Regions from separate parts of the Arthrobacter sp. CAN_A214 genome, predicted to be linked through region 1. Evidence: predicted binding sites of a transcription regulator. Region 1 holds the regulator's gene; the other holds the start of a gene.
The links. The regulator LexA, encoded in region 1, represses DNA repair genes until DNA is damaged. The targets are predictions, from matches to a motif close to TCGAACANNTGTTCGA.

Region 1 (16,008 bases):
GCGCGCTGATCCGCGTCGCTGACATACGAATATCCCCGGTAATCCTCGCCCCGGACAACCCCGACGAGTGCGGACCTCGTCCGGACGGCTCCGTTACTTCGCAGCAGGTCGTGCAGCAGATCGAATTCACTCCTTGTCAGGAGCAGTTCCTCGTCGGCCAGCTTCGCCGTCCGGGCTTCCCGATCAAGAACCAGATCACCGTGCTGAAGCACCGCAGAATTCCTCAGGACAGCGGCAACGGTGGGGGCAGCGGCGGGAGCGGGCGGAGAAGTGCTGGGTGGAACCGGCAGCCCGAGCGGACGGGTCGCCTCGATTCGTGGCCGACGCAACATCGCATCGATCCTCGCCCTCAGCTCCCGTGGACGGAAGGGCTTGATCAGGTAGTCGTCAGCTCCGGCCTGCAGGGCCGTGAGGGTATCCAGTTCATCGGCTCGGGCACTGAGCATGATGACGTAGCAGTCACTGATGTTCCGGATACGCCGGAGCACCTCGTAGCCGTCGATGTCGGGCAGACCGACGTCGAGTGTCACAACCGTCGGGGCGTTCCTGCGCACCACCTCCACTCCGTCCCGTCCCGTTGCTTCGGAGTGGACGTCGAAACCTGCCTGCCGCAGCACAGCGACAACGATGTTCCGGATATCGATGTCATCCTCGATGACGACGGCTGACCCCTGCTCAGGACTTCTGACGGAGGTTTCGGTACTCATGCCGAGGCCTCGGTCGCAGTTCTTCGGACGGGTGCACCCGAACCGCCCGTTCTGCACGAAACCCGAGGAAAGGAAGCGCAGGGCATGTTCGCCCGTGTTCCGGGGGCAGCAGTGCCCGGGAAAGCAACAAATACCGACGCTTCCAATAAGCATGTGTACGGCATGGTTGAGACCTTTGCTGTTCGGTAGCCCGGCTAACCGCGTGGGTCCCGTGGCTTTGCGTCCCTGGCTTGCACCAGGTTTGCCCTTATCAATGGGCGAATGCCCATACATGTTCACGGACTTTATCAGGGTGGATCGCTCGTCGACTACCGACTCGATGACGCCTTTCTCACGGGCCGCACCGACGGCATCCGCACGAGTACCCGTCGCTTGAACCCGCCGCGCTTCCTCAGATTGGCGAGTTGCCCCGCTTCACGTGGAGCACCCGAAACGACTTCGAGGTGTCCGCGCGTTGCACGGCGAAGCCTTCCGGCAGCGACTCCGCCAGCCACCGCTGCAGCGAGTCGGCGCCGAGGTTCTTCTGCACCACCAGCCAGGCATCGCCGTCGGGCGCAAGCCTCGGGAGCCAGGCAAGCAGGAGCGCATGGAGCTCCTGCTTGCCGATGCGGATGGGAGGGTTGGACCACACCGTGTCGAATTCGAGGGTAGGGTCGACGCCGTCGGGCGTGCTGACGTGGACGTTCGGCAGCCCGAGCCTCGCGGCATTGTCGCGGGTGAGTGCGAGGCAGCGCTCATTGACGTCCACTGCGTAGACAGCTGCCGCCGGCGCCTTGAGAGCCATGCTCAGCGCGAGCGCACCCCAGCCGCAACCGATGTCCAGGAGCCGGGCTCCCGACGGCCGAGGTACGGCATCCAACAGAATGGCCGTACCCTTGTCGACGCCGTCGGGGCTGAACAAACCGGACGATGTCACCAGTTCCCTGCGCTGTCCATCGAGGACGACGGAGAGTGGGCGGCGCACCTCCGGTCCTGCGGGCTTGGCGGTGAAGTAATGCTGGGAGTCCATGGCAGAAGCCTAGTGCCGACAGCGCCTCCCTCCCGGCACGGGGGGTGAAACCGCCCGCCCCCACGGAAGAGGATGCTGCGGTTCCGCGCAGAGTGAAGTGCTGGAACGGAACGGCGGAAGGGAACTAGAATTGAAGTCCACTGTTACAAGGGAGAATATGACCACGAACTCCGGAGGATCCACCGGTGCCGACATGGGACCGGAAGAGATCCAGGCCGTTATCGACCGAATCCTCGCACATGACGAGGCAGCTTCGGCAAAGTCCTCGGGCGGGCAGGGACAGGAAACCGCCTCGTCTCCTCATGAGCGCACGTGGCGCTCTCGGGCCCAGGCGATTTCTGAGGAGGCCGATGAACGGTTCTCCTTCGACGGCGACCAGCAGGATCTCGCGGAGCGCCGTGCGCTACGCCGGGTGGCCGGGCTCTCGACGGAGCTCGAGGACGTCACCGAGGTCGAATACCGACAGCTGCGGCTGGAGCGGGTGGTGCTTGCCGGCCTGTGGACGGAGGGGACGGCGCAGGACGCTGAAAACTCCCTGCAGGAGCTTGCCGCCCTGGCTGAGACCGCAGGATCGGAAGTTCTTGATGGAATGGTTCAGCGCAGGCTCAAGCCGGATCCCGCAACCTTCCTCGGCTCGGGTAAAGCACAGGAACTGAAGGACATCGTCACGGCGACGGGTGCCGACACGGTCATCGTGGACAGCGAACTGTCCCCTTCCCAGCGGCGAGGACTCGAGGACATCGTGAAGGTCAAAGTCATTGACCGGACCGCCCTGATCCTCGACATCTTCGCCCAGCATGCGAAGTCCCGGGAGGGCAAGGCCCAGGTGGAACTCGCCCAGCTCGAGTACCTCCTCCCTCGCCTTCGCGGCTGGGGTGAGTCCATGTCCCGCCAGGCCGGCGGCCAGGTCGGCAGCGCAAGCGCTGGCATGGGTTCGCGTGGCCCGGGCGAGACGAAGATCGAGCTCGACCGGCGGAAGATCCGCACGCGCATGGCGAAACTCCGCCGGGAGATCGCGGGGATGAAGCCTGCACGGGACACCAAGCGATCGAACCGCCGGCGGAACCAGGTCCCCTCGGTGGCTATCGCCGGCTACACCAACGCCGGAAAGTCATCGCTGCTCAACCGGCTCACCGATGCGGGCGTCCTCGTGGAGAACGCGCTTTTTGCAACCCTCGATCCCACAGTACGGAGGGCCGAAACGGCCGACGGCATCGGTTACACACTGGCCGACACCGTGGGATTCGTGCGGTCGCTTCCGACCCAGCTCGTCGAGGCGTTCCGTTCCACGCTGGAGGAAGTTGCCGATTCCGATCTCATCCTGCATGTAGTCGATGCCTCCCATCCCGACCCCGAAGGCCAGATTGCAGCGGTCCGCGCCGTGATGACCGAGGTCGAGGCGCGTGACATTCCCGAGATCATCGTGCTCAACAAGGCCGATGCGGCCGACCCCTTCGTCATCGAACGCCTGCGCCAGCGTGAACCCCGCAATGTCGTGGTTTCCGCCCGGACAGGCGCCGGGCTCGATGAGCTTCGCAATCTGATCAGCGAGGCAATTCCCCGCCCAGGGGTTCGGATGGAACTCCTGGTGCCCTACGAGCACGGCGAAGTTCTCAGCCGGCTCCATCAGGAGGACGCCGAGATCCTCGGATTGGAGCATGTCGGCGAGGGCACCCGGCTCGACGTCATGGTCCGGGAGGCCCTCGCTGCGGAACTGGAACCGTATCTCCGGCATGAGTGAGGGGCCCGACGCCCTGACACTGCTCGATGCCGCCGTCGTGGCCATGGGTGGCGAAAGCCGTACCGGGCAGCAGAAGATGGTTCGCCAGGTCAGTGAGGCCATCGCCACCGGCAGCCATCTTCTGGTGCAGGCCGGGACGGGAACCGGTAAGTCACTGGCCTACCTCGTACCGCTCATCGCCCATGCCATGGAAAGCGAGCGGCCGTCGGTGGTGTCCACAGCGACGCTCGCACTCCAGGCGCAAATCGTCGGCCGGGATCTTCCGCGCCTTCTCGAATCGGTCGGTGAGCATCTTCCGCGGCCGGTCGACGTCGCCCTCCTCAAGGGCAGGGCGAACTACCTCTGCAAACACAAGGTCGGCGGCGGGTTCCCCGAGGACGACGTCCCGGATGCGCTCTTCAGCCTCGGGGAGGATGCCGCTCCGCACCCGGCACCCGGCTCCTTCGCCGCGTCGCCTTCCAGCGCGCTCGGGAAGGAGGTGGTCCGCGTGCGGGAATGGGCCGAGGAAACCGACACCGGCGACCGGGACGAACTTCTTCCCGGTGTCAGCGACCGTGCGTGGCGCCAGGTCTCCGTCAGCAGCATGGAGTGCCTTGGCGCCCAGCGCTGTCCTGCTGCGGAGGAGTGCTTCAGCGAGAAAGCGCGGGGAGCCGCTGCGGACGCGGACATCATCATCACCAACCATGCGATGCTGGCGATCAGTGCGTTCGAGGGCCTCGCCGTCCTCCCGGAGTACGACGTCGTCGTCATCGACGAAGCGCACGAGCTTCACGACCGCGTGACAGGTGCGGTGTCGGGGCAGCTCGCCCCGGCGATGATCAGCGCGGCGTCGACCGCGCTGCGGCGGCACGCCTCCATCGGAACAGGTGTACTGGACAGTGCGGGAAGTGCTTTCGAGGCCGCCGCCGAGCTTCTTCCATCGGGCCTGCTGCCCGGAGGGCTGCCCGAGGCGGTCGAACAGTCGCTGGACCAGGTGCGGAGTGCCTGCCGTGCTGCCCTGTCGGACACGAAGACCGACGGCAAAACCGGCGACGCCGACGGCGGCCGGCAAATGGCGCGCGCGCGATTGACCCTCATCTTCGATCTGTGCGAGCGGATCCTCGCCGCCTCTACGTCGAACGAGGTGGTGTGGGCTTCGCGCGCCAGTTCCTTCACTCCGGGTTCCGGCTATGGAATTCCCGACGACAGTGCTCCGGCTACCCTGAACGTCGCTCCGCTCTCCGTGGCCGGCAGGCTGCGCGAGGGTCTGTTCGCGGATCATACTGTGATCCTCACGTCGGCTACCCTTGCGATCGGCGCGGAATTCGGCCCCGTCGCCGGGTCGCTCGGCCTTGCTGGTGACGGCGCGCCGGCCTGGACCGGAGTGGACGTCGGCAGCCCCTTCGATTACCCCCGCCAGGGGGTGCTGTATGTTGCGAAGGATCTCCCGAAACCGGAGCGCGGCACCTCAGGTGCCCAGTTGGCGGAACTCGAGGCCCTTCTCACTGCCTCACGGGGAGGCGCGCTGGGGCTCTTCTCCTCGAAGCGTGCAGCCGAGGAGGCAGCCGAGGCGCTGAGGCCGAAGGTGGGTTTCGAGATCCTCTGTCAGGGCGAATCATCCCTGTCATCCCTCGTGCGGCAATTCTCGGAGGAACCGGACACCTGTCTGTTCGGCACCCTGTCCCTCTGGCAGGGCGTCGACGTGCCGGGCAATGCCTGCCGGCTCGTGGTGATCGACCGGATTCCATTCCCACGTCCTGACGACCCGCTGATGACGGCGAGGACCCGCGCCGTCGCGCGTGCGGGTGGCAATGGCTTCATGAGTGTGTCAGCGACCCATGCCGCTGTCCGCCTCGCCCAGGGCGCAGGGCGCCTGATCCGGGCGTCGGGTGACCGGGGTATGGTGGCGGTGCTCGATTCACGGCTCGCGAATGCCCGCTACGGGGGATTCCTCCGTGCAGCGCTGCCGCCCTTCTGGACAACGACGGACCGGGCGATCGCTCTCGGAATCCTTGAGCGGCTCGCTGCTCCCGCGCCGGACGCCCGGGTGGGCTAGAGGGCCCTCAGCACCGAGACGACTTTGCCCATGATGCTCGCATGGTCGCCAAGGATGGGTTCGTAGCGGGTGTTCTGCGGCAGCAGCCAGGTGTGACCGTCACGCTGGCGGAACGTCTTCACCGTCGCCTCGTCGTCGAGCAGCGCGGCGACGATGTCGCCGTTGAGGGCGCTCTGCTGCCGGCGGACCACCACCCAGTCGCCATCGCAGATGGCGGCATCGATCATCGAGTCACCCGAGATTTTCAGCATGAACAGTTCGCCGTGGCCCACCAGTTGGCGGGGGAGGGGCAGGATTTCTTCGACCACCTGGTCGGCGAGAATGGGCCCACCGGCTGCGATGCGGCCGACGAGCGGCACCATCGCGGTGTCGACGGCACCCCGATGCAGGCTCCCCGTCCCTGCTGGGAAATCCGGATTCTCGGGCTCCGTGGCGTCGGTCAGCGTCAGTGGAAGAAGGATCTCCATGGCCCTCGGGCGCTTCGGATCGCGGCGGATATAGCCAAGGCGCTCGAGTTGGGCCAACTGGTGCGTGACGCTTGACAGGCTCGCCAGGCCGACGACGTCGCCGATCTCTCGCATCGAGGGCGGATACCCGTTCGAACCGATCGACCGCTGGATCGTCTCGAGAATCGTCTTCTGCCGGTCGGTCAGTCCCTTGCCGACCGCACGGCCCCGTGGGCGCCCCCGCCCTGCGCTGACAGCGCCGCCCTCTGCTGCCGGAACCTCCTTCAGCGTGGGGCCGGAAACTCCATGCTCTGCCGCCTCGTGCTCTGCCACCGGTCGTCCTCTCCTTGGTGCCCCGTGTCCGGTTCATCAGACGCCGCCGGCCTGTTTTGTCGGTGGCGGGTGGTGATGTGGAAAGCAGCAAGTCCACCGGGTATCCACTCTGCATCCTGCTTCGATGTCAACGCTAGAACACCCGCGGCGTGATTTCAAACATATGTTCGAGTGAGTCTCGACAAAGCTCGTTCGCAGGTGCTAAAAATAAGCAGGAAGAAAATCGAATACGTGTTCTAATTCACGATTCAGTGCCGTCCGACCGATTCGAAGATCCGAAAGAGGTACAGCCATGGCAGCACTCACCATCGTCAGGACCAGCACTCCGCTCGTCGACGGCAATCGTTCGAACGACGCGCTCCGTGAAGTGGTGGCGGACCGGCCTTCGCCGAGTACGAAGTCCGCCCCGATTCATCTGACACGGCGTGGGCGGCTTGTGCTGGTGGGCCTTCCCACGGTTCTGCTCGTGGCGTTGGTTCTGATATTCGGGGTTTCGCTCACCTCCCAGGCCAAGGCGATGGACAGCGAGCCAGCACCTACTGAAACCATCAACGTCAGTGTGGGCCAGGGGGAGACCCTGTGGGGGCTTGCCGGAGAGTTTGCGCCGGACCGCGATCCCCGTGAGTTCGTGGCTGAGCTGGTTGAACTCAACGGCCTCAAATCCTCGGTGGTCCAGGCAGGTCAATCCCTCGCGGTGCCGGTCGGCGGCTGATAGCCGATTCGCTGGGGAACACCGGTTCGGAGAGTGGACTCCGCAAGCGTGGCCGGATGGTCCAATTCTCCGGACGGCCCGCCCATCGATTAAACTTGCAGGGTGACGGACCGTGAAGAGGCACTTGCCCATCTCCCGCTGAGGAACAATCTCGTAGGGCTCCTCCCGTACGGGGCGCCGCAGATCGATGTGCCGATCCTCCTCAATGTGAACGAGAACACGCACGGCGTTCCGGCGGACGTCTCCGCAGCGATCGTCGCGGCCGTGGAAGTAGCTACTCGCGGGCTCAACCGGTACCCGGACCGGGAGTTCACGGAGCTGCGTGTCAATCTGGCGGCCTATCTCGGCCATGGCATTACCCCGGATCAGATCTGGGCAGCCAACGGTTCGAACGAGGTGCTCCAGCAGATCCTTCAGGCGTTCGGCGGCCCGGGGCGGACAGCCCTCGGGTTCCCTCCGACGTACTCCATGTACCCGCTCCTGGCCAGCAGTACGGACACCCGGTACGTCACGGCCGGACGGCGCGCGGCGTTCGAGATGACCGCATCCGACACCGCCCGGCACGTCCGCGAGTCACGGGCGAACATCGTATTCCTCTGTTCACCCAACAACCCCACCGGTACGGCGCTCGGCCTCGACGTCGTCGAGGCAGCCTACGAGGCGGGGGAGAAGGAGCGGGCCATCATCATCGTCGACGAGGCCTACGGCGAGTTCGCGACGTCGGGTACCAGCAGCGCGCTGACGCTCCTGCCCGGCAGGGAGCGCCTCATCGTGTCCCGCACCATGAGTAAGGCCTTCGCGTTGGCCGGAGCGCGGCTCGGCTACCTCGCGGCCGCGCCCGAAATCGCCGATGCGCTTCGCCTGGTTCGGCTTCCGTACCACCTTTCCGCGATCACCCAGGCGGCAGCCAACGCCGCCCTGACCCACTCCGACACCCTGCTCGCCAACGTCGAGGCCATCAAGGCACAGCGCGACCGCATCGTGGCCGAATTGCGGGAACTGGGACTGTCACCGGCTCCCTCGGATGCGAACTTCGTCTTCTTCGGCGGCCTGGACGATCCCCGTGCTGTGTGGAGCGGGCTGCTCGACGCAGGGGTCCTGATCCGCGACGTCGGCATCGAAGGCCACCTCCGGGTGACGGCCGGCACTGAGTCGGAGACCACAGTGTTCCTCGACACCCTCCGCACCCTCCTGTAAGGACTGTCTCCTAGACTGGTACCAAAGAGGGCGGCCCGATCGCCCCCGACCTGGGTGCAGCACCCAACCTACCGAAGGACCGCCATGACCGTGGAGATTTCCGCCGGCCGCACTGCGCGGATCGAGCGCACCACCAGCGAATCCAGCGTGCTCGTCGAAATCGATCTCGACGGGACCGGGGAGTCGGAGATCAGTACCACGGTGCCGTTCTACGACCACATGCTGACTGCACTGGCGAAGCACTCACTCATCGACATGACGGTGAAATCAACCGGAGACACCCACATAGATGTCCACCACACCGTCGAGGACACCGCAATCGCCCTCGGCGAAGCGTTGCGTGAAGCGTTGGGAACGAAGGCCGGCATTCGCCGGTTCGGGGAGGCGACCGTTCCACTCGACGAGGCGCTGGCGAACGCCGTCGTCGATATCTCGGGCAGGCCCTTCCTCGTGCACGGCGGGGAACCCGCCGGCCAGGAATACCACCTGATCGGCGGGCACTTCACCGGTTCGCTGACCCGGCACGTGTTCGAGGCGATCGCGCTGCACGCGCAGATCTGCCTCCACGTGACACTGGTGGCCGGCCGCGACCCGCACCACATCGTCGAAGCCCAGTTCAAGGCCCTGGCACGGGCCCTCCGGGCGGCAGTTGAACCGGATCCGCGGGTCAATGGTATCCCCTCCACCAAGGGAGCGCTGTGAGCGCGCGCCGCATCACGGTGCTCGACTACGGGTCGGGCAACGTCCGATCAGTCGTGCGCGCACTGGAGCATGTGGGCGCGGAGGTGACCCTCAGTGCCAAGCCGGCGGACGTGCTCGAGGCCGACGGCCTCCTCGTCCCAGGGGTGGGCGCGTTCGAAACCGTTATGAAGGGGCTGAAAGAGGTCGATGCCCTGCGCATGATCGGCCGGCGGGTGGCCGGCGGGCGCGCGGTCCTCGGAATCTGCGTTGGGCTGCAGGTCCTTTTCGAGGACAGCGTCGAACACGATACAAGGGTTCCGGGCATGGGGGAATGGCCGGGCACCGTGGAGCGGCTGAAGGCCGATGTCGTGCCGCACATGGGATGGAACACCGTGTCGGCCCCGGAAGGATCCGTCCTGTTCGATGGCATCGCGGATGAGCGCTTCTACTTCGTGCACTCCTACGGCGTGCAGGACTGGAAGTTCGATGTCACCCAGCCCGCCATGAAGCCTCCGCTGGTCACCTGGTCCGCCCACGGGGGGCCCTTCATCGCGGCTGTCGAGAACGGTCCGCTGAGCGCAACCCAGTTTCACCCTGAGAAGTCGGGCGATGCCGGGGCGCAGTTGCTGCGGAACTGGATCGGCGGTCTACGGTAGCAATGTGGAGCATCGTGATGATGGGCCTGGCCGGACTCCTGATCGGCGGAGCGCTGTCCTTCCGCAGCCAGGGTCTCCCGAAACTCCTGATCATCAGCTTCTGGGTTCTTGCGGCGATGTCGCTGGTGGCCGCCTACCTGCTCACCCTTCCTTGAATCCGACGCGTCTCCCTTCATACCGCAGTGCTACCCGATCACCATTCGCCAAGCTGAAAGTAGAGCATGAGCCCGTTCACCGAGACCCCCATCCTGGAACTTCTTCCCGCCGTCGACGTGGCGGACGGCCAGGCCGTGCGCCTCGTGCAGGGGGAAGCGGGCAGTGAGACCGACTACGGCGATCCGCTCGACGCGGCGATGGCCTGGCAGAAGGACGGCGCCGAGTGGGTGCATCTCGTGGACCTCGACGCCGCCTTCGGTCGCGGTTCGAACCGCGACCTCCTGGAGAAGGTTGTTCGAAAGCTCGACATCAAGGTGGAGCTGTCCGGCGGGATCCGGGATGATGCCTCCCTGGATGCGGCCCTCGAACTCGGCGCCGAGCGGGTCAACCTCGGAACTGCGGCACTCGAGAACCCCGAGTGGACGGCACGCGCGATCGCCCGCTACGGTGACGCGATCGCCGTCGGACTCGACGTCCGTGGAACTACGCTTGCCGCTCGCGGCTGGACCGAAGACGGCGGCGACCTGTGGGAGGTCCTGCAGCGACTCGAGGACGCCGGGTGCGCCCGATATGTTGTCACCGATGTCACCAAGGACGGCACCCTGCGCGGACCCAACATCGAACTCCTGGAGCAGGTCCTCGCCAGGACCTCACGGCCCGTTGTCGCATCCGGCGGTATCTCAAGCCTTGATGACCTGGCAGCGCTCCGCCGGCTGGTTCCCCGGGGACTGGAGGGTGCCATCGTCGGCAAGGCACTCTACGCCGGGGCGTTCACCCTCCCGGAGGCGCTCGACGTAGCGGGCCACCCGGAATCCCTGGGGTGACAGCAAGGAAGCTCCCGGCCCATATAGAGGCTGCACTGGCCGGTAATTTGGCGGACTCCGCCGGACGGCCGTGGGCCGGTCGGGACCTCGCCGGCCAGGGGAACCCGTTGCACAACTTCGACGACGACGACGGGCGGGCCGACACCGGCTACACCACCGCCATCGAGGGGTTGTTCGACCGGAGTTCCGGCACGGTGCCGCAGGAGGAATCCGTGGTCAGCGCGCTGGCGTCGGCACGGGTATTCATTCCCATCGTCGCCGAGGTGACGTTGGCGGTCGAGGGGGTGCGTGGGGGCGTGGCGGACCAGGAGGCCGACATGGCCCTGGTGACACTCAAGGCGCCGGATGGCCGAACGGCGCTCCCTGTTTTCAGCACTGCGGCAGGCCTGGTCGCCTGGCACCCGGGTGCCCGCCCCGTGGCGGCGTATACGCCCCGCGCGGCACTGGCTGCGGTAGCCGAAGAGGCCGAGCTCCTGGTAGTCGACCCGGGGTCCCCGTTCACCTTTGTGGTGCGCAGACCCGCGGTGTGGGCATTGGCACAGCAGCTCGCCTGGGTCCCGTCCTACCGGGACGAACGGCTGGTGGAGATCGTCGCGGCCATCAGCGGACAGGAGGACAGCATCCTCGAGGTACGCCTGGGGCTGGGGTCGGGCGTCCCGGCGCTCTCCGCGGACGGTAGGCTTGCCCTCGGCGGCGGAGCCGGACCGGAGCTTCGCATGGACCTCAGGCTCGTGCCGGATCTTTCCCCCGGTGAGGTCGACGCGCTCGTCCGTCGGTTCCGATCGGCGCTCCAGACGGACCGCGGGTTCGTCGAGGGTGTCGACTCACTCGAGGTAAAACTCACCCGTTGACCTTCCAGATCCGCCCAGAAAGAACAACCAGTGAATTTCGCCGTCTACCGCGAGCTCCTGCGGATCGTGCCCGTCCGCAGGCTGCTGATCGTCGGCATGATCGCACGTTTCCCCCACTCCGCGGCCGGTGTCCTCCTGACCCTCCACGTGGTTCAGACCCTCGACCGCGGCTACGCTGCCGCCGGGGCCGTTGCCGCACTGGTAACGATCGGCATCGCGATCGGAGCTCCCTGGCGGGGCCGCCGCATCGACAGTGTTGGCCTGAGGAGGGCGCTGGTCCCCTCGATCATCGCCGAGGCCCTCATCTGGTCCATCGCACCGCGGCTACCGTACGAATGGCTGCTGGTCGCCGCGCTGGTGGGCGGGCTCTTCACCCTTCCCGCATTCTCGGTGGTGCGCCAGTCCCTCGGCGTGCTCGTCAGCGGCGACTCCCGTCGGACCGCCTTCACACTGGATGCAATCAGCACCGAAGTGATCTTCATGGTGGGACCGGCAGTGGGCGTGGTGCTGGCAACACAGGTATCGACGGTGTTCGGGCTCACCCTGATCGGGTTCGCCACTGCGCTCGCCGGGCTCTTCCTGATGTGGTTCAATCCACCCACCCGGAGTGGCCAGCCCGGAGCACTGCCGGCACCGACTCCATCGGAGGACGGCGTCCTAACGGCAGAGGCAGTCGTCGCGTCCGCACCGGGAGGAGTGGCCGAGGCCGGAGCCGAACTGCTGGCCGGGCGCATGCCGGACCAACGTCTTACCCGGAGGTTCCCGCTCGCCGTCGGTGGAAAGCTTCGCAGCTCCTTTGCCTGGCTCACCGTGCCGGTCGCGGTGGTCATGATGGTGGCCGCGGGAGCGGGGCTTGTCCTGGCGGGTACGGAGGTCGGCATCGTGGCCACCCTTGAGCAGAGCGGCAAGGCGGGGGAGTTGGGACTGGTCTTCTTCGCATGGTGCGCCGCATCGGTCGTCGGCGGACTCGTCTACGGTGCCCTCCGCCGGCCCGTATCGCCCCTGCTCCTGCTGCTGGGCATGGGCGTGCTGACCATTCCCATGGGTTTTGCGCAGGACACCCTGGCGCTGAGCCTGCTCTCGATCCTGCCCGGCCTCCTGTGCGCACCGGTACTCTCCGCAGCTTCCGAGAAAGTCGCCGACCTGGTGACGGAGGACCGCCGGGGAGAAGCGATGGGCTGGTACGGATCCGCACTGACCTCCGGCGTCGCGATGGGTGCACCGCTTGCCGGCGTCCTGATCGACGTCACCGGGCCGTGGGGCGGCTTCACCGCAGTGGGGGTGGTTGCCGCAGTTCTCGGCGTGGGCGGTATCGCTGCCCAGAAAGTACGGCGCCGGCGGGTGCTGAACTCCCGCTGACGCCGCCCTGTACTCCCAGGCGGTGTCAGCGGGTCAGTTCACCGGCCCGGTGTACTTCTCACCCGGACCCTGTCCAGGGGCATCGGGAATGATCGATGCTTCACGGAAGGCCAGCTGCAGGGAACGGAGGCCATCGCGCAATGGCCCCGCGTGCTGGCTGCCGATCTCCGGGGCGGCGGCGGTAACGAAACCGGCAAGCGCGGTGATGAGCTTGCGGGCCTCATCCAAGTCCTTCAACTCTTCGGCGTCCTCCCCGGCAGCAAGACCGCACTTCACTGCGGCCGCGCTCATCAGGTGGACGGCGGAGGTGGTGATCACCTCGACGGCGGCAACCTCGGCGATGTCGCGCATATGCCGTCGCACCCCCTCCTCGGAGTCCTCGACCTGGCCGGCCTCGTCCGCGAAACTACGGCGGGTGGGAGAGTTGTCGCTCGGGCCGGAGTGGTTTCCGGCGGCGGGTTGCGAGGGATTGCTGTCTGCGGGGCTCATACTGGTAAGCTTGTCACAGACCGACTGGTCACCGTTACCCTCATGCCTGATGGAGCTTCCAAGGAAACGCCGGACGGAATGAATTCTCGCGGCCAGTATGCAAGCGGAGTCCTCTCCCACCCGCGATTTTCCTGGTGCTTCCCCAAGCATTGCAGGTAGCCGGGTCAGGTTGGTGCAGTTCTAAGTGAGATGCCGGTTGCATTCATCGGCGAACACGTACTACCGCACTGATTCTCGAGGCCTTCGATTGCGCATGCAATTGGGGGCCTTCTTCATTTTCAGGCGGTTATCAGTTTCAGGACCAACAGGAGTTACACATTAGCGAGCCAAGAATCAATGATCGTATCCGCGTTTCAGAGGTGCGGTTGGTCGGACCTGCCGGCGAACAGGTAGGAATTGTCCGTATCGAGGACGCACTCCGACTTGCCGCCGAGTCCGACCTGGATCTTGTCGAGGTAGCACCGCAGGCCAAGCCTCCGGTGGCAAAACTCATGGATTTTGGTAAGTACAAGTACGAAGCCGCGGTAAAGGCACGTGAGGCGAGAAAGAACCAGACCAATACGATCCTCAAGGAAATCCGTTTCCGCCTCAAGATCGACACCCATGACTACGAAACGAAGCGCGGACACGCTCTCCGCTTCCTGGGAGCCGGCGACAAGGTCAAGGCCATGATCCAGTTCCGTGGCCGCGAGCAGCAGCGCCCTGAAATGGGTATCCGCCTGCTCCAGCGGTTCGCCGAAGATGTGGCGGAAGTGGGAGTGGTCGAGTCATCCCCCCGGATCGACGGCCGCAACATGGTGATGGTGATCGGTCCGGTCAAGAACAAGGCGGAGGCGAAGGCCGAAGCCCGCCGTGCCACGCAGCGAGCGGACGCGAAGGCCGCGAATGAGGCTGCCAAGTCGGGTACGGGCCGCGTGGATCTGTCCGGTGACAGTGGAGCTCCCCTGACCCAGAGCCTCGCGGACCTGCTTCCCGAGGGCTATTCCATCACGGGCAGTGAAAGTGCGGCCGAGGAAACGACCGTCGCGACGCCGGTGGATGCCGAATCGGTGAACGACGCCGACGGGTCAGCTGCAGGTTCGGCGAATGCCGCACCGGACGACTCGGCCATCGGGCAGGCAACCCCGTCCGAAGAGCCGACCCTTTCTTCGGAACCTGCTCCCGCGCAGGCCGAAGAGAAGCCCGCAGCGTCCGCGCCGAAGGCACCTGCTGCACGGACTGCGCCGTCGGCACCCGTCGCATCGGCACCGAAGGCACCCGTAACCCGGACCGCGCCGGTGCGGCCTGCCGCCTCAAGGCCGGTTGCTGCCTCGAAGCCGGCGGCCGTGAAGCCCGCTGCAGCAGCAGCTGCGCCGGCCAAGCCGGTAGCGGCACCGAAGCCTGTTGCCGCTCCGAAACCGGGCGCAGCCCCTAAACCCGGGTCGGCCGGCAAGCCGGTCGCGACCCCAAGACCTGCCGGCAGGACGGCTCCGACAAAGAGCGAGTCAAGCGGGCCCAAGCCAGGAAGCACCGAGTAGGCGCTCAGTACCTTTCGGTACTCCCGGCAAGCAAGAAAAACAGCAGGCGCCCCCGGGTGCCGCCCGTAGGTAATTACCCACGGCTATCAAAAGGAGATCGGTTCCCATGCCGAAGATGAAGACCCACAGTGGCGTCAAGAAGCGCTTCAAGCTGACCGGCAGCGGAAAGCTCAAGCGCCAGCAGGCCAACCGCCGTCACTACCTGGAGCACAAGTCCTCCACGCTGACGCGCCGACTGGCCAGCGACAAGATCGTTTCGAAGGCCGACACCAAGGTCATCAAAAAGATGCTGGGCATCTAACACTCAACCAACCACTCCGGAGAAGCTCCGCACCCGTTCGCGGGCGGGAGCTGCAGCCGTCAGGGCTGTGCCGGAAGATCTACTGAAGGAGTACGCACGTGGCACGTGTGAAAAGGGCGGTCAACGCCCACAAGAAGCGCCGGGTTATCCTCGAGCGCGCCAAGGGCTATCGCGGACAGCGGTCACGCCTGTACCGCAAGGCCAAAGAGCAGCTGCTGCACTCGTTCGTGTACAGCTACGGCGACCGCCGCAAGCGCAAGGGCGACTTCCGCCGCCTGTGGATCCAGCGCATCAACGCTGCGTCCCGCGCCAACGGACTCACCTACAACCGCCTGATCCAGGGTCTGAAGGCCGCTGAGATCCAGGTCGACCGCCGTATGCTTGCCGACCTCGCAGTGACCGACGGTGCCGCTTTCGCCGCGCTCGTGCAGATCGCCAGGAACGCGCTGCCCGCGGACACCTCCGCCCCTGTCGCCACCGAAGCCGCCGCCGTCAAGGCCCCCCGTGCTTCGAAGGCTCCGGCGAAGGCCTAGGTTGACGGCCGGTTCCGACCGGCAGCAGCCTCGAGATTCATGAATACCGATGGACGCCCCCAGGCGCTGATGTCCAACCCCCGAGCCGATCGGGTGAAGGAGGTTGCGCGCCTTGCGGGGCGTCCGTCGCGTTTAAGGCAGGGCCGCTTCCTCGCAGAGGGCCCGCAAGCCGTCCGCGAGGCCCTGGCGCTGCACATGGAGCGGATGGCTGCGGGCGGACCACCCGTCGTGGAGGACCTGTTCCTCACCGCGGACTGCCTCAAGAGGCATCCGGAATTCGCCGGAGAACCGGACCCGCGGCCGGTCACCGATGAGGTCCTCGCGGCCATGTCATCGACCGTGACGCCGCAGGGTGTGATTGCGGTCTGTTCCTTCATCGACGTTCCTCTTGATCAGGTGTTCGCCGGCAGGCCCCGGCTGGTCGCCGTGATGGTCGAGGTGAGGGACCCCGGCAACGCCGG
Region 2 (16,008 bases), on a different contig from region 1:
TGCCCGAATTCGTGGAAGGCCGTGGTGACCTGGTCGAAGGTCAACAGGGTCGGCTCACCCGGAGCGGGCTTCGAAATGTTCAGGTTGTTGACCACGACGGCGCGGGTGCCGTTCAGTGCGGACTGCTCCACGAAGGAGTTCATCCAGGCGCCCCCGTTCTTGGTATCCCTCGTGTAATAGTCGCCGAGGAAGAGTCCGAGGCCGCGGCCGTCTTCCTCGAACACTTCCCAGATGCGCACTTCCGGGTGGTAGCCGATGAGATCCGTGCGTTCAGTGAACGTCAGCCCGTACAGCTTGTTCGCGGCATAGAAGATGCCGTCCTGCAGCACGCGCTCGAGCTCGAAGTAGGGACGCAGCCCCCCAAGGTCCACGTCGTACTTCCGGGAACGGACCTTCGCCGAGTAGAAGTCCCAGTCCCATGCCTCGATCGAATGACCTGCTTCGGCCTCCAGTTCGGTCGCCTCAGCACGCGCATTGCGCAGCGCCGGAACGGCCAGCTCGCGCATCCGGTCCAGAATTGCATCGAGAGAAGGCGCCGTCTGGTTGTCGGTCGCGGAAGCCGCATGGTTCTCGAAACCGAGCAGCGCCGCCCGCTCCGCGCGCAGGGTCGCCATGCGCGCAGCAAGCTCCAGCGTGTTCAGGTCTCCGGGTTTGAAGCCGCGGTGAACGGATGCGTCGTGCAGCCGACGCCGGACCTCCCTGTTCGTCAGGTTCTCGAGAGCAGGCTGCGCTGTCGGGAGAATCAGCGTCAACAGGAACTTACCCGGGTGTCCCGCTGCTTCGGCGGCACCCGCGGCGGACGAGATGTCATCCGCCGAGAGACCATCCAGATCCTCGGCCGCGTCGAGCAGGAGCGCTGACGCGTTGGTGTCCTTCAGCAGGCGCTGCTGATAGTCGGTGCTCAACCCGGACAGTTCGGTATTCAGTTCGCGCAGCCGCGTCTGGGCGGCGTCGTCGAGCATGGCGCCCGCGCGCACGAAGCTCCGGCGGTACTCCTCGACAAGGCGCTCGGACTCGGCGTCGAGCCCGTCCACGGACACCGCGCTGAGGCGCTGGAAGAGCTCCCGGTTCAGGAAGATGTTGTCCTGGTGGGCGGCGTAGCGTGGAGCGATCCCGGTCTCGAGTTCCTGGATCGAGGCAGTCGAGTGTGCCGAGGACCGATTGTAGAAGGCGCCGGCAGCACGGTCGAGTACCTGTCCGGCCCGTTCGAATGCCAGCACGGTGTTGTCGAAGGTTGCCGCGTCCGGGTTGGCTGTAATTGCCCGGATTTCCTCGAGGTGCGCTGCGAATCCTGCCTCGAATGCGGGAAGGTAGTGCTCATCGAGGATGTCCTCGAAGGGTGGCAGTTGGTAGGGGAGGGTGCTCGGGGAGAAGAAAGGGTTGCTCATAGTAACCAACTTTTGCACGTTCCCGCGCTTCCGGGGGCGAAGGCGTGCGGTGCTTGGTATCTCGGTTGGGGTAGTGGGATGCCCGGCATAGGGTCGGGTGCAGGTCCTATGGCCGGAGTCGGGTCGGAACGAAGGAGAGTCGGAAATGGAATTCCAAGAGGTCATGGAGGGGTTCGGCAAAGCCGTCGACGCGGCGGGGGTGGTGGCCATCGTGATCGGCGCGGCGGTGGCGACGCTGCTTGCGGCGATGGCACTGCTCCGGAGGGGTGCGGGAAACGACGTCTATGAGCAGTACCGCCGCCGCTTGGGGCGATCGATCCTCCTCGGCCTCGAGTTGCTCGTGGCTGCCGACATCATCCGGACGGTCGCGGTGACACCGACGTTCGAGTCGGTGGGCGTACTTGCGCTGATCGTGCTGATCCGGACGTTCCTCAGCTTCTCCCTGGAACTCGAGATCACCGGGCGGTGGCCCTGGCAGAAGCAGCCCACCACGCCCCCGGCGCTGAACACCCCCTAGCGAAGCGCATCGCCCCCGGAGCGAGCACGAATAGTTCCTGGCTCGTGCCCGAGCGTGGCTGCGTCAGCGTCAGCGTGGGCGGGTGGCGGCGTGCCGGCGTGCCGCTTCGGCGAGGGAATCGTCGATCACGCCAGGATCGAAGGAGCCGAATTTTCGCTCGACCGCCTTGCGGATGAGGAAGTCCGCGATCGCAGGATTTTTGGGCAGCAGGGAGCCATGAAGGTAACTCGCGACGATGTTCCGGTAGCGGGCACCCTCATGCTCGTCGGTGGCATTGTTACCCTCACCCTTCGTCACCGTGGCGAGCGGCGCGAGCTCAGGACCGAGGAAGGTCTGCCCGCTGTGGTTCTCGTAGCCGTGGATGTCGCCGAACTCCGGGCTGGTGGCAACGACGTTGCCGATCAGCCGCTTCTCACCGCCGTGGGTTTCAAGGTCCAGGACCCCGATACCGGGAATCACGCTGCCGTTCTGAGTCCGGAAGAAGTTCCCGAACAGCTGGTACAGCCCGCAGATGAGCAGCATGGGCAGGTTCTCCTCGGCAAGCCCCCTCAAGGTCGGCGCAAGAGCCTGCAGGTCCTCCTGGATGACCAGTTGCCCGCTGTCCTGCCCGCCGCCGCCAATGATGAGGTCGACGTCGGAGGGGAACGGATCCCCTGCATTGTGCTCGAGGATCTCGGGCGTGTAGCCGTGCCAGCTGAGGCGCTGCTTGAGCACCAGCACGTTGCCCCAGTCGCCGTAGATGTTCATCTCCCGTGGGTACAGCTGGAGGACCCGGATGGTGCCCTTGGTGTTCGCAGTGCCGTTCGGCATCAGGAAACCACCTCGACCTTCGTGATTTTGGACAGCTCGCGCCGGACGGCGAGCATAGCGGTGTAGGTGCAGAAAATCCTCTTCGGCGAATCCTTGCTGCCCGAGATGAACTCCCGCAGCGCGGCTGGGAGGTCGGGTTCGACGGCGCGGACCGGAACGTCGTCGTACTTGAGCCGGAGTGCCATGTCATACGCACGCACCCCGCTGACGACCTCCACGCCGTCGAGGCCCAGCGAGTCGAAGTCCACGTCCCACAGCCAGGACATGTCCCGCCCGTCGGCATAGTTGTCGTTGATGGCGATCATCGTGGCGCACCCCGCCGGGTCGAACGATTTGAGCCCGAGCCGGAACCCGCTGGGGTTCTTCACGAGAACCAGCTCGAGGGCCTGACCGTCCACGACCAGGCTCTCGCCGCGGCCGAACGCGGGCTCCACCGCGGATAGGGACGCGATGAGCGCGTCCTGCTTCACGGCTGCTCCGAGGACGGCGCGGGCCGTCGCGAGTGCCGCAGCGGCGTTGAAGATGTTGTAGACCCCCCGCAATCGCAGGTCGGCGTGCACCGTCCCGCCGGCTACGGAGCCGGCAGCTGAGATTTCAGGAGCGGCGTCGTTCAGGAGGAAGACCGCGGAATTGCCGTCCACTTTCTCCAGCACGACGTCGGCGGGCAGCGCTGAAGCCGGCGCGGTGCCCGCTGCTCCCCGCAGTTCGTCGTCGTTCGGGAAGGTGCTGCGGAGCGAGGCATCGAGACCGAAATACACGACGTCCGCGACGGTGACCGAGGCGGCGATACCGGCCACCCGCGGATCTTCGCGGTTGAGGACGACCGTCCCGGTGGTCGCCAGGGCGATGGTTTCGAGGAGGCGGGTGGTGGCGTCGATCTCGCCGAAACGGTCCAGCTGGTCGCGCAGCACGTTGAGCAGCAGGGAATAGCGCGGTGGAACGAGCCGGACGAAGTGCACGGCATGCGCCTCGTCGAGTTCGAGGACGGCGATGTCCGCGTCGAGGCGGCCGCGCCAGTCCACCTCCCCGAGCAGGGCGGCGGCCACTCCCCGCGTGAAGTTGCTGCCCGTCCGGTTGGTGAAGACCTTCAGTCCCTGTCCCTGGAGCAGCTCGACCACCATTTTCGTCGTCGTCGTTTTGCCGTTGGTTCCGCTGACCACCACCACGCCGTGCTTCAACCCGGTCAGGGCCCGGCCCATGAAGCCGGGGTCGAGTCGCTCGACGACCAGGCCGGGTAGTGCCGAGCCGCCGCCCCGCAGCTTCGAGGCGCGGCGCACCGCTTTTCCGACCAGCACGCTCAAGGGATTCATGCCATTAACGCTAGCGCAGACACTGCCGGCTCAGGTGCAGGAACGGCTGGAGCGGCACCCGGTGCCGACCCGGGATCGTTCGGGATTCGGTGCTGCACCTAGAATTGCGTGATGACTTCTACAGCTTCCGGCCGGCCGCGCGTGCGGATTGGGGTTCTCGCACTGCAGGGCGATGTGCGTGAGCACATCCGCACTGTCGAGGCGTTGGGCGGCGAAGCGGGTCCCGTGCGCCGGGCAAGCGAACTCGACGGCATCGACGGCCTGATCATTCCCGGCGGCGAATCGACCACCATCGACAAGCTCACGCGCACCTTCCAGCTGGCGTCGCCGCTTCGGGACCTGATCGGCAACGGCTTCCCTGTATACGGTTCCTGTGCCGGCATGATCCTGCTGTCCGGCAGCATTGCCGATCCGTCCCTGGACCGGAACGGCAATCCCCAGCAGACGCTCGGAGGACTCGACATGGTGGTACGCCGCAACGCCTTCGGGCGGCAGCGGGAATCGTTCGAGACGGAGTTGCGGTTCGAGGGGCTCGCCGCTGCGGGAGGCGCAGCCCAGGACGACCCGGTGCATGCCGCCTTCATCCGTGCGCCGTGGGTGGAAAGCGTGGGGGAATCGGTCCGGGTCCTGGCCGAGGTGCCGGCGGCACGTACGCCGCAGCCCGGGCCGGGGAGCCGCCATGCGCCCGGGACACGGCGCGACGACGGATCCGGGGGCGGCCAGGCTGCGGAGCCGGAGGCACCGCCGGTCGCTAGGATTGTCGCAGTGCGGTCGGGAAACCTGCTCGCCACCAGTTTCCATCCCGAAGTCACGGGAGAGCAGCGGGTCCACGAACTGTTTATTCGGATGATCAGAGGAGAAGCGTAAGCATGTCGGGCCACTCTAAATGGGCAACAACCAAGCACAAGAAGGCTGCAATCGACGCCAAGCGCGCCAAGTCCTTCGCGAAGCTGATCAAGAACATCGAGGTGGCGGCCAAGGCCGGCGGAGCCGATCTGGCCGGCAACCCCGGGCTCGAACTCGCGGTGTCGAAGGCCAAGAAGACCTCGGTGCCCATCGACAACATCAACCGGGCCGTCAAACGCGGTGCGGGCCTCCTCGGCGAGACCGTCGACTACCAGACCATCATGTACGAGGCGCGCGGCCCCCAGGGATCGGCCCTGCTCATCGAGTGCCTGACGGACAACAAGAACCGGGCAGCATCCGAGGTGCGCCTCGGCATCACCCGCAACGGGGGCAGCGTCGCCGATCCCGGTTCAGTGGCCTACCTCTTCACACGCAAGGGCGTGGTGACGCTCCCCAAGAACGGACTGAGCGAGGACGAGGTGCTGATGGCGGTCCTCGATGCCGGGGCCGATGAGGTCAAGGAGTCCAGCGAGAGCTTTGAGATAGTTTCCGAACCGCAGGACCTCCGGGCGGTGGTGGCCGCCCTGGAGGAGAACGGCATCGAGTACGAAACCGATGAAGCCGAGTTCGTTCCGTCGATGCAGGTTGAGCTCGACGCCGACGGCGCACGGAAATTCCTCAAGCTCGTCGATGCCCTCGAAGAGCTCGACGATGTCCAGAACGTGTACTCGAATGCGCATCTGCCTGAGCAGGTCCTGGCCGAGCTGGAGAACGACGATTAGCGAACCCTCCAGCTGCCCGGTGGGACGCCGGTGACCCTCCGGGTCATGGGCGTCGATCCGGGTTTGACCCGCTGCGGCCTGGCCGTGGTCGACGTCGAACCCAACCGGCACTCGACGCTCGTCGCGGTCGGGGTGGTGGGAACCGAGGCCGGCCGCAGCCTTGACCAGCGGCTCCTCGTGATTTCGGAGGCCGTGGAGGCCTGGCTCGATCTTCACCAGCCGCAGGTACTCGCCGTCGAGCGCGTGTTCAGTCAACTCAACGTGAGCACGGTGATGGGCACTGCGCAGGCTTCCGGCGTCGTCATAGTCGCTGCGGCACGGCGCGGAATTCCCGTCGCCCTGCACACCCCTACCGAGGTGAAGGCCGCGGTGACCGGAAACGGGCAGTCGGACAAGGTGGCAGTGACCAAGATGGTCACCAAGATCCTCCGCCTCGACACGCCGCCCCGGCCGGCGGACGCAGCCGACGCCCTCGCCCTCGCCATCACCCATGCGTGGCGCAGGGGAGTAGGCCTGGCTGCAGCGGGCGCGGCGGTGGGCGCGGGAAGCGCGACGCCGGCGCAGCGGCTGTGGGCCGAGGCTGAGGCGAAGGCACGGCGCGGCAGGTGAATCGGCCACGGTTGCTGGGGCGGGTGTCGGTACCCTGCGGGTCTCAGCCGCCGATACCGTAGCATAATAGAAACTATGTTCGGACTCTGCTTCGAACAAGCCCACCCACCACTGTCTTGGAGCTTCTCGAATGATCAGTTTCCTCCGCGGAACCGTCGCGTCCGTGGGCCTGCACTCGGCAGTTCTCGACGTGAACGGGTTCGGCATGCAGGTCCAGGCCACGCCGCAGACACTGGCCTCGCTCCGGACGGGGGAGCAGGCCAACGTCTTCACCGCCATGATCGTGCGCGAGGACTCCATGACGCTGTTCGGATTCGAGAGCGCCGAGCAGCGGGAGGTCTTCGAGACGCTGCTGGCCATCAGTGGCGTGGGCCCACGGCTTGCCCTCGCCGTCCTTGCCGTCCATACACCTGAAGCAGTGCGGATCGCCGCAACGGCCGGTGATGACAAGGCTTTCAGCAGGGTTCCGGGAATCGGGCCCAAAGGAGCTCGGCGTATCGTGCTGGAGCTCGCCGGCAAGCTCGTGCCGCTTGACGGCCCGGGAGCTCCGAAGCAGACCTGGCAGGGCCAGGTCCTCACCGCGATGATGGGCCTCGGCTGGTCGGAGAAGGACGCCGGCGCGGCCATCGACGCCGCCACGAAGGAATCACCGGAAATTGCCGCAACGGGCGACGTCGGCCAGATACTCAAGCTGACCCTCCGCCGCCTCGGCCAGGACGGCGGACGCAGTTCGACCCGTGCGAGGGTGGGCTGATGGCCTCGCAGCAGCCGGAGGAGGCACCACTGGTCTCGCCGGGCTCGGATCCGGAGGACCGGGCTGTTGAGGCCGCCCTCCGCCCGAAGAACCTCGATGACTTCGTGGGACAGCAGCGTGTGCGCAAGCAGCTGTCCCTGGTCCTCGAAGCCTCACGCATGAGGGGGCGCAGCGCCGACCACGTCCTGCTCTCGGGTCCTCCGGGACTCGGCAAGACCACTCTGGCACTGATCATCGCGGCTGAAATGAATGCACCGCTTCGCATCAGCTCAGGCCCCGCCATCCAGCATGCCGGCGACCTCGCAGCGATTCTCTCCTCGCTCACGGAGGGCGAGGTGCTGTTCCTCGACGAGATCCACCGCATGTCCCGGCCGGCCGAAGAGATGCTGTACATGGCCATGGAGGACTTCCGTGTGGACATCGTGGTGGGCAAGGGGCCCGGAGCCACGGCGATACCCCTGGACCTGCCGCCGTTCACGCTCGTGGGAGCCACCACGCGGGCAGGGCTGTTGCCCGGGCCGCTGCGTGACCGTTTCGGCTTCACCGGGCACCTCGAGTTCTACTCGACCGACGAACTCGAACTGGTTCTCAGGCGCTCAGCCATGCTCATGGACATGAGGGTCAACTCCGCTGCCTTCGCCGAAATCGCGAGCCGGTCACGCGGCACCCCCCGCATCGCCAACCGACTGTTGCGTCGCGTCCGCGACTGGGCGCTGGTGCACGGTGTGGACCTGGTCGACGCGCGGTGTGCAGGGTCGGCGCTCGACATGTACGAGGTGGACGCGAAGGGCCTCGACCGGCTCGACCGGGCCGTGCTCACCGCGCTCATCACGAAATTCGGGGGCGGTCCGGTGGGCCTTTCGACGCTCGCCATCGCAGTGGGTGAAGAGCCGGAAACCGTGGAAACCGTTGCGGAGCCCTACCTGGTCCGTGAGGGCATGCTCGGGCGAACTCCCCGCGGCAGGATTGCGACGGCGGCCGCGTGGAAGCACCTGGGCTGGGTGATGCCGCCGACCGTCGCAGCCGCCATGCCGGAGGACCTGTTCTCGGTTGAGCAGGAGGATTTGCCGCTGGATGATTGGTCCCTGCCCGAGTCCTGACAGGGAAGCCGGAGCCTTTCCCTTTACACTGGGATGAAACGCAGTGAAGCACGGTCCCAGCACCGCTGCACGCGCTGCCCCGGTAACAGGATTGGAACTTTTTCGTGCTCGCAAATGTAGTAGCCCAAACAGGCGATGCCGCCGCCGAACAGCCCTTCGATGTCTTCGGCCTGCTGCTTCCGCTCGCCTTGGCTTTCCTCATCTTCACCATGTTCCGCCGCCAGCGCAAGGCGCAGAAGCAGGTGAAGGATATGCGGACGCAGATGGAACCGGGCACCGAGGTCATGACGCAGTTCGGCCTGTACGGGACTATTCTCTCGATCGACCAGGAGAACAACAAGGCCGTCCTTGAGCTGTCCCCCGGAAACACGGCGACAGTCCACACGCAGGCCCTCAGCAAGGTCGTCACCCAGGAAGCGCCGGTGACGGAGGAGGAAGCCGCGGCCGCCGGGTCCACCCAGGTTCCCGACGATGCGTCCTCCCTCGTCGGGGAGCCCCACCGCGACGTCGAGCCGCAACGGGACGTCGAGACACACCGCGGCGTCGAGTCGCACCGCGACGGCCCGGCGGCGACCGAGACTCCCGAAGAGGCTGCCGACCGCATCCGCCGTGAAAACGACTGGAACAAAGACAAATAGCATCGCTGCAGGTTCTCGGCGTTAGCCCGGGTCCGCACCGTTCGGTCCGGCGCTTATTCCCCGCCGACTCCTAGAAAGACGATCCACCATGCCACGCACCGCCCCCGGCACGGCAGCCAAACGAACCCTTGTTTGGCTGGGCGTACTCCTTGCACTCCTCGCGACCCTGCTGGGAGCGGGATCCTACTGGAGCAGCGCCAGTTGGTCCCCCCGCCTCGCTCTCGACCTCGAGGGCGGCACGCAGATGATCCTGGCGCCGCGGGTTCAGGGCGGAGCTGAGATCACCGCCGAACAGCTGGATCAGGCGGTGGAGATCATCCGCCAGCGCGTCGACGGCAGCGGCGTTGCCGAGGCGGAAATCAGCACGCAGTCGGGCCAGAACGTGATCGTTTCCCTTCCCGGCACGCCCGACGCCGAGACTCGCGACCTCATCCAGGCATCAGCGCAGATGGAGTTCCGTCCCGTGCTCTTCGGCGGTCCGGGTCAGGCTCCAGCCGCTGAAACGCCGACACCCGAGGACCAGCTCCAGGCTCCCACGGGGGAACCGGCCGACGCGAGTGATCCCAACTGGATCACTCCGGAGATCTTCAAGGAATTCGAGGCGACGAACTGCCTTGACCCTGCGGCCCTCGAGCCCCCCGAAGAACCGGCTCCGGCGGACCAGCCGATGGTGGCGTGTGAGCCCGACACCCAGGGCAAGTACATCCTCGGGCCTGTCGAGGTTCCGGGAACCGACATCGATTCCGCGTCCTACGGCCTGCAGACGGGCAGCCAGGGACAGTCCCTGAACTCCTGGGCCGTCAACATCGACTTCAACGACGAGGGCACGAGGATGTTCCGCGAAGTGACGGAACGACTGTTCGCGATCGGTCAGGGCGATCCCCGGAACCAGTTCGCGATCGTGCTCGACGGACGTATCGTGTCCGCTCCCACCACCAACGCCGTGATTCCCGACGGCAACCCCTCGATCAGCGGAAGCTTCACCGAGGAATCGGCCGCCGCCCTCGCGGAGCAGCTGAAGTACGGCGCGCTTCCCATCAGTTTCGAGATCCAGAGCGAGCAGCAGATTTCGGCGACCCTCGGGGCCGACCAGCTGCGGCTGGGCCTGATCGCCGGCCTGATCGGTCTGGCTCTCGTCGCGGTGTATTCCCTGTTCCAGTACCGGCTGCTCGGTCTCGTCACCATTGCTTCGCTCGTCGTGGCGGGTCTGCTGACCTATCTGGCAATCTGCATCCTCGGATGGACGGAGAACTACCGGCTGTCGCTCGCCGGCGTTGCAGGCCTGATCGTGGCGATCGGCCAGACCGCCGACTCCTTCATCGTGTACTTCGAACGGATTCGGGATGAGCTCCGGGACGGCCGCGGAATGATCTCCGCCGTGGAGAACGGCTGGCGGCGAGCCAAGCGCACCGTGCTCGCCTCGAAAGCGGTGAACCTCCTCGCCGCACTCGTCCTGTACTTCGTGGCAGTCGGGAACGTGCGCGGCTTTGCGTTCACGCTGGGTCTGACGGCGATTGCCGACCTCATCGTGGTCTTCCTGTTCACCCACCCGGTGCTCCGCCTGATGGCCAGGACGAAGTTCTTCGGGGAGGGCCACGCCTGGTCCGGCCTTGATCCCAAGCGCCTCGGTGTCACCCCGCTCTACCGGGGAGCGGGACGGATCCGGCGTCCCTCGGATACCCCGCCGGTTCCTGCACGCACACGGAACAAGGCAGCCGCAGGCGAAGCCGAACGCCGATTGACCATCGCCGAACGCCGGATCGCGGAGCAGCAGAAAGCCATGGCAGGTCTTGGCCGCAACCCAGAGAACGAGGAAAACACATGAGGGTCACCAGTTTCTCCCGGTTCGGCAATGAACTCCACTCGGGCAAGCGGTCCTACCCGTTCGTAGCCAAGCGGAACCTTTGGTTCCTGATAGCCGCCATCGCGGTGCTGGTGTCGATCATCATTCCGGTGGTCAAGGGCGGGTTCAACCTCGGAATCGATTTCCGCGGCGGCTCCGAATTCACGGTTTCGGACACGCAGAACACGGAGGTGGGCGCCGGCGAGCAGGCAGTCAACGACGTCGTGCCCGATGCCGTTCCGCGCGTCACGAACATCGCTCCCGAAACGATGCGCATCCAGACGGAGCAGCTCACCGACGACCAGACGCTCGACGTGCGGGATAACCTCATCTCCGCCTATGAGGTCAGCGAGGACCAGGTCACCTCCAGCTTCGTCGGTCCGACCTGGGGTGAGGACGTCAGCCGGCAGGCTCTGATCGGACTCGTGGTCTTCATCCTGCTGGCCGCGGTCCTGATGACCATCTATTTCCGCACCTGGAAGATGTCGGTAGCGGCGATGACTGCCCTGGTGGTGGTCATGATCGTCACCGCCGGCCTCTACTCCCTGAGCGACTTCGAGGTGACGCCGTCGGCGATCATCGGATTCCTCACCATCCTGAGCTACGCGCTGTACGACACCGTGGTGGTGTTCGACAAGATCCGCGAGAACACCGAGGATCTTGACCTGTCCACCAAGCGGACCTTCGCCGAGCAGGTGAACCTCGCGGTCAACCAGACACTCGTGCGCTCGATCAACACCTCGGTAGTGGCAGTCCTGCCGGTGGCGTCGATCCTCTTCATCGGCGCTTTGCTCCTGGGTGCGGGCACGCTGCGGGATCTTTCGCTTGCACTCTTCATCGGCATCATCCTCGGAACGCTCGGCACCATCTTCATCGCGGCGCCCATGTACGCGTTCCTTCGGCTCAACGAGCCGGAAATGCGGAAGCAGGAGAAGAAGGTCCGGAACCGTCGTGTGCAGGAAGCAGAAGCTGGCAGCGCAGCGCCTGCTCTGACGGCTCACGGATCAACGGCGCACGGAGCTACTGCGCGAGGCTAAACTGGAGGAGTCCATACGCTGGACATCCTGGGATCCCGGGGGATCGGACTGCTGGAAATAAGGGGTTGTGCATGGCTGAAGCGGTGAATCCCGTCGAGAGGCCCGAGGACGGCACCGCCAATCCGTCGGGTGCGACGGCTCCGGCCGCTCTCGTGGAGCAGCCCCCGGCGGCGGCCGGTGCCGGGTCAGCCCGTAGTTCGGCAACCGGAACGGCGGCGGCCGATCCTGAAACGGCTTCCTTGGCGGCAAATGCGGACCTCGCCGTACCCGGACGCCGGGGGCGCACGCGTGCCCGGATCGCCAGGCTGGCCGGGCGGGGTTCCTCGGGGTACTCGCCGGTGCTTGAGCCGTTGTTGCGGACCGTTCGGGCGAACAACCCGAAGGAGGACCTCGACCTCATCCAGCGGGCCTACCTGGTGGCGGAGCGCAGCCATGAGGGGCAGAAACGCAAGAGCGGCGACCCGTATATCACCCACCCCGTCGCCGTGGCGACGATCCTCGCCGAGCTGGGAATGACCGGCACCACGTTGGCGGCGGCGCTGCTGCACGACACGGTGGAGGACACCTCCTACACACTCGATGAGCTGCGCCGGGACTTCGGACCCGAGGTCGCGATGCTTGTCGACGGTGTCACCAAACTCGACAAGGTCTCCTTCGGTGACGCGGCGCAGGCGGAAACGGTGCGCAAGATGGTGGTCGCGATGGCCAAGGACATCCGCGTCCTGGTCATCAAACTCGCCGACCGGCTCCACAACGCGCGGACCTGGCGTTTCGTCTCGGCGGCTTCCTCGGCGAAGAAGGCCAGGGAGACCCTCGAAATCTTTGCGCCGCTGGCGCACCGGCTCGGAATGAACACCATCAAGTGGGAGCTGGAGGACCTTTCCTTCGCCGCCCTGCACCCGAAGGTGTACGAGGAGATCGTCCGGATGGTCGGTGACCGCACGCCGGAGCGGGAAAAACACCTGAGCCTCGTGCGCAACCAGGTCGAAGAGGACCTGCGCGCGGTCAAGATCAAGGCCACGATTACCGGACGCCCCAAGCATTACTACTCGATCTATCAGAAGATGATCGTGCGGGGCAAGGACTTCGACGACATCCATGACCTGATGGGTGTCCGCGTCCTCGTGGACAGCGTGCGCGACTGCTACGCCACCCTCGGTTCGCTCCATTCGCGATGGAACCCGCTGCCAGGCCGGTTCAAGGACTACATCGCCATGCCAAAGTTCAACATGTACCAGTCACTCCACACCACGGTGATCGGTCCGGGCGGCAAACCTGTGGAGATCCAGATCCGCACGTATGACATGCATCGCCGCGCCGAGTACGGCGTCGCAGCCCACTGGAAGTACAAGAACGGCGGAGGAAAGGCGATCGAGGCGCCGGACAACGGCGACATGGGGTGGCTGCGGAGCCTGGTCGACTGGCAGCAGGAAACCTCCGATCCGGACGAGTTCCTCGATTCTCTGCGTTTCGAGATCAACGCCCGTGAAGTTTTCGTCTTCACTCCGAAAGGCGAGGTCATGGCCCTGCCTGCGGGGTCCACTCCCGTCGACTTCGCCTACGCCGTCCATACCGAGGTTGGCCACCGGACCATCGGGGCGCGCGTCAACGGGAAACTCGTACCGCTGAACAGTGAGTTGACCCATGGTGACTGGGTGGAGGTCTTCACCTCCAAGGCGGAGGGTGCGGGGCCGAGCCAGGATTGGCAGGGCTTCGTCAAGAGCCCCCGGGCACGCAACAAAATCCGCCAGTGGTTCACCAAGGAACGCCGCGAAGAAGCGATCGACAAGGGCAAGGACCTGCTGACGCGTGCGATGCGGAAGCAGAATCTCCCCCTCCAGCGCATGATGACCCACAGCGCCCTCACCACGGTGGCCCACGACCTTCGGCACCAGGACATCGCCGCGCTGTATGCGGCGGTCGGAGACGGGCATACGTCTCCGCAGAACGTGATCGAGCACCTTGTCGCACTGATGGGTGGGCATCAGGGCGCGGAGGACAACATCGCCGAGACGGCAGTGGCGACCCAGCCGCGCCGGCCCAAGTTCACTGATTCCGGTGTCACGGTCCGGGGGGTTGGCGACGTGTGGGTCAAGCTTGCCCGCTGCTGTACGCCGGTTCCGCCCGACCCCATCGTCGGCTTCGTGACCAGGGGTTCGGGAGTATCGGTGCACCGGTCCGACTGCCGCAACGTCGCCGAGCTGCGCGACCAGCCCGACCGCATCGTGCCGGTGGAATGGGCGCCCACGCAGTCGAGCGTCTTCCTCGTCGAGATCCAGGTGGAAGCGCTGGATCGGAAGAGCCTGTTGTCCGACGTCACACGGGTGCTTTCGGAGAACCACGTGAATATCCTCGCGGCGAGCGTCAATACCTCGTCCGACCGGGTGGCGTTGTCGCGGTTCGCCTTCGAGATGGGCGATCCGAAGTACCTGAGCCACATCCTCGGGGCGGTCCGGCGCATCGACGGAGTCTTCGACGTGTACCGCACCACGGGGGCACAGCGCAGGATCTGAGCCTGCCGGTCCCCGGCGTTCACCAACCTGCGGACGTCAACGCCTGGGCCTGCCGGAGGCGCGCAAGAGCCCTTGTTCGTCCCGGGACCCGCCTCGTGGTGGAGACGGCCGCCTCGACGAGGCGCAACCTGCAATCGAGGGAGTCGCTTGAGGCGATCGCGCAAAGAATGTCCACTGCACTGATGTCCTCGCCGTGGATTGCGATATCGAGGGCGGTGCGCAGCGGCGTGGTGACGGCAATACCAGCGACCAGGTTGACGTCGAACGGCCCCAAGGACACCTGGTGCATGGCGGCATTGCTGAAGAGGGGCAGGGAAGTAGTCCGACGTCGGTGATCGGTCACCAGGTTCAGCAGCAGGGGAGGGGGAGCACAGCCATAGATCCACGCGGCACACTGCCGGCCGAGAGCCACGCGGGGCCGCAGGCTCCTCGGCACAGATCGTGCAGCACATTGGGCCCGAACCGTTGCATCCTCCGGGAAATCGGTCCTCAGGTAGGAACTTCCATAGATTCGGCGCACCAGTCCATCGAGCCTCATTGCCTGCAACTCCTCGGAGTTGAAAACCTCCCCCGCGTGGAAAAGCGCGCCGCCGGTGGAGGTGATCACAACCCCGGAGGACGCTCCGGGCAGCTGAAGCATCGGCGGTGATGCTGAAGCGAGGCTGTCCAGGGGAGGCATTGCTCCAGCATCACCAACCCGTAGCCAAAGGAAAAGCCTCCGCCCCCGGCATGTGGACAACCGGGGGCAGAGGCCTCGACAACGAGGCGGCGCAGGAGCCCTAGGAGAAGTCCTGGGCCGAGCGCTGCAGCATCGTGAGCCATTGCTCACGGGCAGCGAGAGCTTCCTTGGCCGTGGTGATCCGCTTGGTGTCACCGGCCCGTTCAGCTGCCGCAAGGTCTTCCTGAAGGGTTGCGATCGTTGCCTCGAGCTGGCTCAGGGCGCTGTTGGTGCGGGCCTTGGTCTCCGGATTGGTTTTCTGCCAGTGGGCGTCGTCAGCAGACTTCACGGCATCCTCGACCTGCCGCAGGCCGGCCTCGATCCGTCCCATGTCGGCGCGGGGAACCTTCCCGGCATCCTCCCACCGGTCACGGATGGACTGCAGGGCCTTCTTCGCCGCGGCGACGTCCCGAACCGGCACCAGCTGCTTGGCCTCCTTCAGGAGAGCTTCCTTCGTCGTGAGGTTGGACCCGTACTCTTCGTCCACCGCTTCATTCGCTGCTTTACGCGCCTCGAAGAAGCGGTCCTGGGCTGCGCGGAAGCGTGCCCAGAGGGCGTCGTCATCCTTGCGGCTGGCGCGCTTGGACGCCTTCCACTCGTCCATGAGCCGGCGGTACTCGGCGGCGGTGTGGCCCCAGTCCGTGGACGTGGAAAGCTGCTCAGCCTTCGCGATCAGTGCTTCCTTGGCATGCTTGGCCTCGGCGTTGTCGTTGTCCAGCTGGGAGAAGTAGGCGCGGCGGTGACGGTCGAAGACAGTGCGTGCCGAGCGGAACCTTTTCCACAGGGCGTCCTCGGTCCCTCGGCCGAGCCGGGGCCCGTTCTTCTGCGCGGCCTTCCACAGTTCGAACAGTTCGTTCATCCGGGTGCTGCTGACTTTCCATTGCACCGTCCCGGGGTCCCGGCCCGCAAGCTCTTCGGCCTCCGACACCAGGGCCTCACGCGCAGCAAGCTCCTTGGCCTTCACCTCGTCCTGAACGGCACGCTCGGTCTTCTCGAGCTGGGTGATAGCTTCCATCAGCGTATCGATGCGGGCGACCAGCCCCACCACATCACCGACCATCTTTCGCTCGCCCACCTGCGCGCGGAGGTGCTTGGCGGTCTTCTGCATATCGGAGGAGGGCGCCTTGGCCTGCACGCGCTGCT

Region 2: a site for LexA is predicted at 6,330-6,345, ahead of ruvA (Holliday junction branch migration protein RuvA). Genes of this name have one in related genera too.

Annotation. Positions count from the first base shown of each region.
Region 1 covers NZ_JADOUU010000007.1:103,883-119,890, forward strand. The annotation lists gene IWX65_RS08655 (response regulator transcription factor) at 1-707, opposite strand, end outside; cyclic di-GMP riboswitch class I at 889-963, opposite strand; gene IWX65_RS08660 (class I SAM-dependent methyltransferase) at 1,099-1,716, opposite strand; gene hflX (GTPase HflX) at 1,874-3,457, shown strand; gene IWX65_RS08670 (ATP-dependent DNA helicase) at 3,450-5,492, shown strand; gene lexA (transcriptional repressor LexA) at 5,489-6,145, opposite strand; gene IWX65_RS08680 (LysM peptidoglycan-binding domain-containing protein) at 6,564-6,983, shown strand; gene IWX65_RS08685 (histidinol-phosphate transaminase) at 7,086-8,180, shown strand; gene hisB (imidazoleglycerol-phosphate dehydratase HisB) at 8,265-8,882, shown strand; gene hisH (imidazole glycerol phosphate synthase subunit HisH) at 8,879-9,517, shown strand; gene IWX65_RS08700 (hypothetical protein) at 9,520-9,672, shown strand; gene priA (bifunctional 1-(5-phosphoribosyl)-5-((5-phosphoribosylamino)methylideneamino)imidazole-4-carboxamide isomerase/phosphoribosylanthranilate isomerase PriA) at 9,739-10,497, shown strand; gene IWX65_RS08710 (SseB family protein) at 10,494-11,348, shown strand; gene IWX65_RS08715 (MFS transporter) at 11,379-12,707, shown strand; gene IWX65_RS08720 (DUF1844 domain-containing protein) at 12,741-13,196, opposite strand; gene infC (translation initiation factor IF-3) at 13,556-14,713, shown strand; gene rpmI (50S ribosomal protein L35) at 14,820-15,014, shown strand; gene rplT (50S ribosomal protein L20) at 15,113-15,547, shown strand; gene IWX65_RS08740 (TrmH family RNA methyltransferase) at 15,587-16,008, shown strand, end outside.
Region 2 covers NZ_JADOUU010000012.1:52,650-68,657, reverse strand. The annotation lists gene IWX65_RS11500 (M3 family metallopeptidase) at 1-1,388, opposite strand, end outside; gene IWX65_RS11495 (DUF1622 domain-containing protein) at 1,534-1,905, shown strand; gene IWX65_RS11490 (type 1 glutamine amidotransferase) at 1,975-2,715, opposite strand; gene IWX65_RS11485 (MurT ligase domain-containing protein) at 2,715-4,025, opposite strand; gene pdxT (pyridoxal 5'-phosphate synthase glutaminase subunit PdxT) at 4,137-4,892, shown strand; gene IWX65_RS11475 (YebC/PmpR family DNA-binding transcriptional regulator) at 4,895-5,653, shown strand; gene ruvC (crossover junction endodeoxyribonuclease RuvC) at 5,684-6,262, shown strand; gene ruvA (Holliday junction branch migration protein RuvA) at 6,393-7,016, shown strand; gene ruvB (Holliday junction branch migration DNA helicase RuvB) at 7,016-8,116, shown strand; gene yajC (preprotein translocase subunit YajC) at 8,221-8,754, shown strand; gene secD (protein translocase subunit SecD) at 8,843-10,579, shown strand; gene secF (protein translocase subunit SecF) at 10,576-11,634, shown strand; gene IWX65_RS11440 (RelA/SpoT family protein) at 11,706-14,147, shown strand; gene IWX65_RS11435 (hypothetical protein) at 14,167-14,826, opposite strand; gene IWX65_RS11430 (DUF349 domain-containing protein) at 14,927-16,008, opposite strand, start outside.